DNA from 3 places in the Solibacillus sp. FSL W7-1436 genome. Region 2 is predicted to be linked to each of the others. Evidence: riboswitches for the same ligand, from Rfam matches in the RefSeq annotation. Region 2 holds a riboswitch; each other region holds the start of a gene.

Region 1 (3,267 bases), 400 kb from region 2:
TCCACTCGCTCGGTTTTCATTTTAAATGGTTGCTCCCCACGAATGAAAACCGTATCTGTCGCATGCTTACCATTTAAGTGACCACCCTTTATAACAACACATTCCAGTCCCAGACTTAATAGATGATGCGCCGCTAACGTTATATCATCTTCCGTTTTAATTGGATATCCAGTCAGGATTTCCGCTTCCGGAATGTTCGGTGTACAAACAGTTGCAAGCGGCAATAATTTTTCCTTAAGGGCCGTTGTTGCCTCCTGTTCCAGTAAACTGGCACCTCCTTTTGCAATCATTACCGGATCAACAATTAGCGGAATTTCTGTATCTATTAGAAGCGCGACAATTGCTTCGATAATTTCGGCACTAAACAGCATCCCAGTTTTAATTGCTTTTATGTCAAAATCATGAAGTACTGCTTTTAATTGAGCTTGGACGAAATCGGCCGTTGTCGGAAAAATCCCATGCACTCCTTCGGTATTTTGTGCTGTCAGTGCAGTAATGACCGATGTGCCAAATACACGCAGTTCCTGAAACGTTTTTAAATCTGCCTGGATGCCTGCACCGCCACCGCTATCCGAGCCTGCAATTGTACATGTAATCATCGTCGTCCTCCTTCCGCTAAATTTTCTAGTTCATTCAAGAAATTTGTGTGGAAAGTTCCCATAGCTGCTACAGAATTGGCACTTGCCTGTTTATATTCATTCAGCAGGGTTTGTAAGTCATTAAACGGTTCTTTACTGTTTGCAAGCACCCCAGCGCAAAAGGCACTCAGCAAGCAGCCGCTCCCTGTCATTCTAGTCACTTTTTCATGACCGCCCGTTACAAATCCGATTCTTTCCCCATCCGTAATAACATCTTGTTCTCCTGTAACAATTACAATAGATTGATATTTATTAGCCAACTGTTTGGCAGTCGCTGCAACATCGATATCCCCATTGCCGCTATCAACCCCTTTTGATGCCCAATCTGCTCCCGCAAGAGCCGCCAGTTCTCCAATATTGCAGCGGATCACATCAATTTTTAGAAGGTCGAGCAGTTGCTGGGCTGTTTCAGCTCGGAATTTCGTCGCCCCTACCCCTACCGGATCCAGAACGACCGGAGTTTGATGTTTATTTGCACTCAGTCCGGCTTGCTTCATCGATGCTACCGTCCGTTCGTTCAAAGTTCCCATATTTATTAGTAATGCATTTGACTGGGCAGCCATTTCTCCCGCTTCTTCTATCGCGTCCGCCATTACTGGTGAAGCCCCCACCGCCAGCAGACCATTTGCTGTAAAATTTGCGACGACATAGTTTGTAATGCAATGAACTAACGGTTGATTTTTATGAATTGCTTGCAGGCTCATTGACATACACTCCTTGTTCCCAGCTTTGCTTTGTCCAAGGCATCTCCCAGAACATCCATTCGTAATAGCAGCTTTTCTTAAAATGTTCCTGCAACACCTTCAGCTTTGCCGGTTGTTCTTTCGCATATCGATCCAGCATCTTTTTTTGTATTTCAATATTTTGAACCATTTCCTCGGATGCGTACAACGCAATCCACTGTTCATAAAGGGGGATATTGGGGCTTGCATCTTTTAGCCTTTGCCCAATTTCCTGATACAGCCATGGGCAAGGTAAAATCGCCGCAAAAGCTTCCGCTACATCTCCATTATGCACAGCATTATACATATGGCTTACATAGTTATAGGCTGCTGGGGCCGGTTCGAATAGTTCCAAATCATCCGATGTCACACCTAATTCTTTAAACGTTGTACGGTGTAACTCCAGCTCTGCATCATGAATAAATTTTGCAGTTTGCAGAAAATATTGAACATCGTCATCCGTTGTCGCTTTTGCAGCTGCAAGTGCAAGAACTTTCGTATAATGCTTCAAATAATAAGCATCCTGCAGCATATAAAACTTAAACTTTTCCAACGGTAAACTCCCATCAGCAATCCCTTGTACAAAAGGGTGATAGAAGCTGGCCTCCCAATAAAAATCCGTTTCTTTCCTTACCTTTTCACAAAATCCCATTGTTACTCCTCCTTATTGTTGGCGGAAGCACAAAAAAGACGCCTCAATATAGAGAGACGTCCCCAAAAAGTGTAAGTACCACTTTTCATTGCTCCCTACGTCCGTATTAACGGCCAGGTTCCAAGGGTCAGGTTTTAACCTTCTCAACACTATTGTGTCCCCCCGCAAATCAAATGCGTGTATATTTGCAAAAGAAAGACTCCACGTAAAAGATACGCGGAGCCAAAGTAAGTACATATGTATAGAGTGTACTTTGCTCCCTACGTCCGTATTAACGGCCAGGTTCTAAGGGTCAGGTTTTAACCTTCTCAACACTTCTGTGTCCCCCCGCAAATGCATTTAATTATCCCGAGTGTAACAAATTAATTCAAATCGGGCAAGTGAATTCAAAAAATTATGAAATTATAACTGCTACTCAGTATCAGCCAAATCTCCTTCTTAAATGGATGACAATCAAAAAAGTCAGATGAATTGTTTTTCATTTCATCTGACCGTCTATTTTGCTATTTCTTCACAACATTAAAATTAGCCCCGATAAGCTGCCAGTTTTGCGGGAATGGCAATCCTAATTTCCAATAGCCGACACCACGTAAATTCAAGCGCTTTACTAAATCGAATTTCGCCTGAATGGAACGCGCGTCCTCAAACCAGACAATATGTGAACGGCCTTGCTCATCATAGTAATTAAAGTATGGGGCCTGTGCTGTATAGTCAAATTGGATAGCCGCATTGTAGCGTTTTGCCACTTCAATTGCACGTTGAGGGCTTATTGCTTCTGCGTAGTCTCCACCTTGAACAAAAGGTAAGGTCCAATCGTAGCCATACAAATTTTGTCCCAGTAAAATTTTATTCGCCGGAATTTCTGTTAATGCATACTGTACTACTTGCTCGACTTGCGGCAGCGGAGAAACGGCCATTGGTGGACCAGCAGAATATCCCCATTCATATGTCATCAGCATAACAAAATCCACTATTTCGCCATGTGCCTTATAATCATGCCCCATAAACCATTCCCCTGGCTGATCCGCTCTCGTTTTGGGCGCCAATGCGGTAGAAACCGTATATCCTTCCGCATGCATGCGTTCGACAGCTCTTCGAAGAAAATTGTTATACGCCTCCCGCTGATCCCCTGAAATACGCTCAAAATCAAAATGGATATCCGAAATATTTCCGATACGCTTTGCTTCTGCTATGATATTGTCCAGCAGCAAATTTTGGACCGCGACACTCTGGAAAATATCCCGTGCAAGCTCAG
Region 2 (3,267 bases):
GCTTCTTATCTTACTTTCGGAATCGGGTTAGTACTGGTAGGATGCACTTTTGTAATGAATCAAATCTTCAGTTACCGGGAACCGGAAAAAGCACATACAAAAGATAAACGGCATGCTTTAAACGAATGGCTTATTGCTAATCAGCCAGTTAATAAATGGTTGTTTGGACTCGTTATTCTCCCACTTGTGATCGCACCGTTTTATAGCTGGACGCTGTTTTTTACGATGCTGGAATGGTATTTATTTTCGGGGCTTGTAATAGCCGGTATTATTTACATGCTGAAAGGTGACAGAGTAGAAGACAATAAGGACTGGGAGTATAAAGGGAAGACAAAAAAAATGCTTGATCTGATCGATTACCGCATACACCCGTTTAATATTTCGCTTATTATCTACATCCTGGTCATTGGCAGTTTTGTGTTAAGTAAGAGATTGGATATTCCGCTCTATATGGAAACAGGAGGCAACTCGCGCTACGTTACTTCTTTGCCAACAATTTCATTTTTAATGTCTTCCTTAATGGTCGTGAGTACGTTTATTTATATTATCAGTCATGGGGATTTCTTTAGTTTTCGTAAAGCCGAGTTAAGTTATGAAAGAGTCATGTTCGTCCACTTTGCAGAAATTATTGTATGTGGTGCTACCCTGTTTATTTTGATTTTCACATTAATCAATGCGTTATATGTGTATTTTTAGATGGATGGCTACTATCGACAATAGGCACACACCAGTAAATTATTGCATACTTTAACTACAATAAAAAGAGGTGAACTATTGAATCCGAATCAAGATTATACATCAGTGCAGCCCCAGTTTACATTCGACCTTAATAAAAACCCGTTGTTCGTAAAAGACCAGCAAAATTTTATTAATGTAATGGGCGTCAACCAGTTAAACACATTGGATAATATATCGCTGCTTGATATTTATTTGAGCGCCAATAATGTCATTGAACCGCACTACCACCAAAATGCGGCGGAACTTGTTTATTGTATTGCGGGAAGTGCGATTGTTTCGATTTTAAATCCGTTTACGAAACAGCTGATGCATTTTCCGATTACCCCCGGCCAGGTCGCAAACGTCCCTCAAGGTTGGTGGCATTACGAAGTCGCCACGCAAAACAACACGCATCTGCTTGCCATTTTCAACGCACCGACACCTGAAGTCATTTTAGGTTCCGACCTGCTCAAGCTGACACCAGCAAATATTATGGCCCACACATATGGGATGAACGAAAATTTATGGACGCAGGCAGTTGCACCGGTACGCCCGAATACCTTCATCGGTCCACCAAACCCATGGCAGCAAGTCCAGCCCGGCAACTACCGCGGCGGGTATGAGCAGTAGTTTTTCTCGGTCAAAGGAATCAAATTTCTAAAAAGCATTTGCATAATGAAACGGCCGTGTTATGATAACTGTGAAATTAACCTAATATTGGCAGAATATAATCTGCTCGTAATTGAATATGAAAACTACTGGGGGCGCCTGTTTGGCTGAGAAGTACCCTTTGCACCTGATCTAGGTAATACTAGCGTAGGAAAGTAGTGTCGATTCCCTATTTTATATTTTTGTATAGGCTACGATACCACTTTCTTAATTGAAAGTGGTTTTTTTGTTGCAAAAATTATTGTAAAGGATGGTAGAAATGAATAAAACGAGAAAGCTTACATACTCCGCGATTATCGCAGCGATTACGACGATTCTCAGCAGTATGGTGTACATCCCATTAGGTTTTGCGAAAATTTTTCCGATTCAGCATTTTGCCAATGTCGTATCGGCGGTACTGCTCGGTCCATGGTATGCGGTGTTACAGGCATTTCTTACATCGACGTTGAGAAACTTGATGGGGACAGGCAGTATCTTTGCCTATCCGGGAAGTATGATTGGCGCACTTCTCGCTGCATTTTTGTTTGCGAAAACGAAGAAGCTGGCGTTTGCAGCGGCAGGTGAAGTGATCGGGACAGGGTTGCTTGGTGCGATGGCTACTTATCCGATTGCGGTTTTATTTTTAGGTCAGGAAGCGGCGCTGTTCGGATTTGTCCCGGCATTTATGATGAGTTCGTTTGCGGGTGCGCTTTTAGGCTACGGTTTGCTGAAGGTGATGGTGAGAAACCGGGCGTTTGGCGGGATGCTTTATCAGAATGCGGGTTGATTTGTTGGGGTGTGTTTTTATTAGAACGTTTCGGGTGGTTATTAGAAGTTTGGGGCGGGATATTAGAAGTTCTGCGAAGTTTTTTTGAACAACTTATTGGTGGAGGAGTTTTTGCACTGACCTAGCGGTTTTATTAGAAGAATTGGAGCAGATATTAGAACTTCCGGGCGGGATATTAGAACTTTTACGGACTTTATTAGAATATTTTTTTGCTGGATGTGTTTTTAGAGTGGCACACCTATTTTATCGAACAGATATTAGAACTTTTGCGGATTTTATTAGCACATTTTATTAAGGGAGAATTTTTTCCACCGGCCTAGCTGTTTTATTAGAAGAGTTGGAGCAGATATTAGAAGTTCCGGGCAGGATATTTGAAGATCTGCGGGTGATATTAGAACAAACCACATACTTATTAGAACAACCGACACTTATATTAGAAAATCTCACTTTTATTAGAAGATTTTAAAATATATTAGAACAACTCAGCCCTTTATTAGAAAATGAAGCGCCGGGTATCAATGCACGCCACCCGGCACATTTTATTATGCTAAATTGATCTGCCATGACACGCCGTAGCGGTCATTTAGCCAGCCGAACTTCTTACTGAAACCGTAATCCCCGATTGGCATTAGCGGGTGTCCGCCTTCAAGCAGTTTTTCATACAGATGATCGATTTCCTTTTCCGTATCACATGTAATAAAAATAGAAAACGATGGTGTGAAGTCAAATTCATGTTTCAGATTACTGTCAATGCACATAAATTCCTGACCTTTAATCGAAAAAGTAGCCTGCATGACTTTTCCTTCATCTCCGCCTTCATTTGCCCCATAGCGGACAATGCTCGTAATTTCCGCGTCCTCGATCACTGATGTGTAGAAGTTCATTGCTTCTTCAGCAACACCGCCTTGAAACATTAAAAATGGTTTTGCGCTTTTCATTGTATCCTTCCCCTTCTGAATTCAAATTTACACAACTTCAATTTAGCCTATTTTAGCCTTTTGCGCGAACTTTTCTACCTATAAAAAGGCATCTCCTTACTCGAAGATGCCTTTTGTTTAATATTTAAATTTCGCGATAACGAGCTGCAATTCCTGTGCCAGTTCCGTTAAAGCTTG
Region 3 (3,267 bases), 2.9 Mb from region 2:
AACTATATTATAACCCCGTCCTAAATTTAGAACGGGGTTATGCTTATGTGACTTTATAAATTAAATAACTTTAATGATAGCATTGCCTGATTGATTTGAAACCCGAATACTTTCAATAATCCCGTTCTCAATTCATTCAATTTGATTGAATCGAAAAGGGGAAATAAATGGAATTTAAAAAGCGTGTTTTGATGATTTTTCAAACAATTTTATCAAGGTTAATAAGTTACTGATCTAGCTCTAAAGGTAAAAAAGCATAGTCTCCGTCCTTAATAATCTCACATTTACGTACTGGTATAGGATGTTTAAAAATGGGCCCATCTAGTACTGTAGTATGGAACTCTCCACCTTCTCCGCAGGGGTCAATCCCACGAGCTTCAAGTTCCTTCACGTATTCATGAGTTAATATCCGGCCTAAATCGTCCTCCCGCATACCAAGTGATAAATTTACAGTTACAATAATCGTAACAAATCCTAAATTTATGAACTCTTCAACAGCTTCTTGATGGTTCATTTCCCATAAGGGCATTCCAAGCTTCAATCCGGCATACTTCGTAACCTTTTCATGCCAACAGCCATGTGCAGGCATATCTAAGTCTCCAGTTACTAACACTTCGGATCCATGATTTTTAGCATTTTCTAAAAGACGTATAAATACTTTTTCATAATCTTTCCAACTTGCAGCTGCAGTATAAACGGGCAAACCTATAGAACTAGCTTGGGCATGTATGAGTTCAGGGGGCATTCCATGTGATCTAGAACGTTTTCCTTCTTCCTCCAGCATGACGATGAGTCCAACCGCTTCTCCAACCATCATTGCTTTATATAAAGCTAAGGCACTGTCCTTACCTCCGCTAAAAGAAGCTACAAATTTTTGTCCGTGTACACTATTTTTCCAATCCTTTACTTCTGCCATTTATATCTTTCCCCTTTTATTGAATGTCTTTTTCATAATTCGTGTTATTTGCCAATATCATATTTCATCCATGAGTTTTCATAGCTCAAATTGTTTGTTTCATTTTATCACGATTGGACCTTACAGATAGGCTATTATTGCATACGTTCGCTAAGGGTAGCGAATTATCGTAGCCGACATGATCCAGGGGAAACAATTAATGTTTATCGTCCAAGTAAAGGTGCAACTGGGCTATTTCCAGTTTAAACTGATGAGTACTTGTTTTATTGAACCCATTTTGATAGAATCAAACTAATTAAATGCATTTGCAGGGGGACACAGCTGTGTTGAGAAGGTAAAACCTGACCCTTAGAACCTGACCGTTAATACGGACGTAGGGAGCAAAGTACATATTAGTTTTTCTGTACTTACTATGGCTCCGCGTAATTTACGTGGAGCTTTTCTTTTGCAAATACTTTAATTGCAGGGGGACACATTCGTGTTGAGAAGGTTAAAACCTGACCCTTATAACCTGACAGTTAATACTGACGTAGGGAGCAATTATAGGTGTAGTATACACTTTTTTGGCGTCTCTATATTCATAGAGACGTTTTTTTGCACTTACGTCCATCTAAGTCCAGCGAGGAGGAAAACGGATGGAGTTTTGTGGAAAGTATGAAAATGGTCTGGATATTCAAACAACTAACAAAAATTAAGTAGGGGGAAATGATGATGAAATTACATGAACAAACCGTTTTAGTTACAGGCGCAAGTAGAGGCGTTGGAGAAGAACTCGTAAAAGCATTTGTCAAAGAGGGAGCTAATGTCGTACTGAATTATTATAAGAGTGAGGAAAAAGCGCAAAATTTAGCACAAAGTTTGGGTTCTCAAGTTATCGCTTTACAAGCAGATATCCGCAATCAACAAGAAGTGCAGCAAATGGTTGAAAAGGCAAAGCAATATTTCCATACCCCGATTACAACCATAGTCAATAATGCATTGATTGATTTTGAATTTAATCCACTCACACAAAAAAATGTGTTTGAGCTTCAATGGACCGATTACAATAAGCAATTGGAAGGAACGATAAAGGGTGCTTTAAATAGTATTCAAGCATGCATTGAGGATATGAAAGAACTAGAATTTGGTCGTATTATTAATATTGGGACAAACTTATTTCAGCATCCGGTAGTAGCTTATCATGAATACACAACAGCTAAAGCAGCATTGCTCGGATTTACACGTAACATGGCGAAAGAGTTAGGGGAGTATGGCGTTACAGTCAATATGATGTCTGGTGGACTTTTAAAACAAACGGATGCAAGTAAAGTGACAACAGCAGAAGTATTTCAATTGATTGAAACCACAACCCCTTTACAAAGAGTGACAACACCAAAAGAATTAGCGGAAGTGGCATTATTCTTTGCATCTCCTTGGGGAAGTGCCATCACTGGGCAGAATTTAGTCGTTGATGGCGGTCTTGTAATGGATTAAGAGCAAACTTGTATCTCTCTTTAAGATGAATCCTACTGATAGGCATACTGGGATGTAGAGAAAAGCATAATTTTTGAAAATATTGATTTACAGTATGAACTATATATACTACAATTTAAATTATTGAAATACCTGAGTTGTTCAGGAGAGGTTCATAGCTGATACCCTCTATAAAAAACTATGGATACATGTATATTACGCCATGTCCATATTGGATGTGGCTTTTTTTTATGCCTCCAATAGTTTGATTAGAGATGTTATAGTTCGCCCTCCTTGGAATACTCCGGTATTAACTTAAGGAGGTTTTTTTATGTCTGGTCGTCACCAAACAGAAGGATTAGAGGATTTAACATTATTAGGAAATCAAAATGTAAAGTACACATTTGCTTATGCACCAGAAGTATTAGAGTCTGTAGACAATTTACATGTAGACCGTGATTATTTTGTGAAGTTTAACTGCCCAGAGTTTACAAGTCTTTGTCCGATTACACAGCAACCGGATTTTGCAACGATGTATATTTCATACATTCCCGATAAAAAAATTGTGGAGAGTAAGTCGCTGAAATTGTATTTATTTAGTTTCCGCAACCACGGTGATTTCCACGAAGATTGTGTAAATATTATTATGAATGATTTAATTAAACTTTTAGATCCCCGCTATTTTGAAGTATGGGGCAAGTTTACGCCACGTGGAGGTATTTCAATCGATCCATGGTGCAACTACGGTCGTCCAGGTACGAAATATGAAGAAATAGCAAACTATCGTTTAATGAATCATGATTTATATCCTGAAAAAATTGATAATAGATAATTTTTTCTCAATACTTTGCTTGCAAAGAGCGGTTATTAACAACCCTCTATAAAAAACTAAGATCAAC

The links. A riboswitch is a leader RNA that binds a small molecule or an ion and turns the genes downstream of it on or off. The one in region 2 is predicted to bind thiamine pyrophosphate.
Region 1: another riboswitch for thiamine pyrophosphate. It lies ahead of tenA (thiaminase II); the one in region 2 lies ahead of thiW (energy coupling factor transporter S component ThiW).
Region 3: another riboswitch for thiamine pyrophosphate. It lies ahead of MKX73_RS17105 (3-oxoacyl-ACP reductase); the one in region 2 lies ahead of thiW (energy coupling factor transporter S component ThiW).

Annotation. Positions count from the first base shown of each region.
Region 1 covers NZ_JBBOWV010000001.1:131,388-134,654, forward strand. The annotation lists gene thiD (bifunctional hydroxymethylpyrimidine kinase/phosphomethylpyrimidine kinase) at 1-599, opposite strand, end outside; gene thiM (hydroxyethylthiazole kinase) at 596-1,342, opposite strand; gene tenA (thiaminase II) at 1,320-2,012, opposite strand; TPP riboswitch at 2,088-2,186, opposite strand; TPP riboswitch at 2,253-2,351, opposite strand; gene MKX73_RS00640 (LysM peptidoglycan-binding domain-containing protein) at 2,516-3,267, opposite strand, start outside.
Region 2 covers NZ_JBBOWV010000001.1:531,313-534,579, forward strand. The annotation lists gene MKX73_RS02645 (nucleotidyltransferase) at 1-696, shown strand, start outside; gene MKX73_RS02650 (cupin domain-containing protein) at 775-1,347, shown strand; TPP riboswitch at 1,468-1,557, shown strand; gene thiW (energy coupling factor transporter S component ThiW) at 1,646-2,152, shown strand; gene MKX73_RS02660 (VOC family protein) at 2,695-3,090, opposite strand; gene MKX73_RS02665 (hypothetical protein) at 3,208-3,267, opposite strand, start outside.
Region 3 covers NZ_JBBOWV010000001.1:3,455,515-3,458,781, reverse strand. The annotation lists gene MKX73_RS17110 (Dph6-related ATP pyrophosphatase) at 227-916, opposite strand; TPP riboswitch at 1,216-1,313, shown strand; TPP riboswitch at 1,371-1,469, shown strand; gene MKX73_RS17105 (3-oxoacyl-ACP reductase) at 1,628-2,389, shown strand; PreQ1 riboswitch class I at 2,531-2,577, shown strand; gene queF (preQ(1) synthase) at 2,700-3,200, shown strand.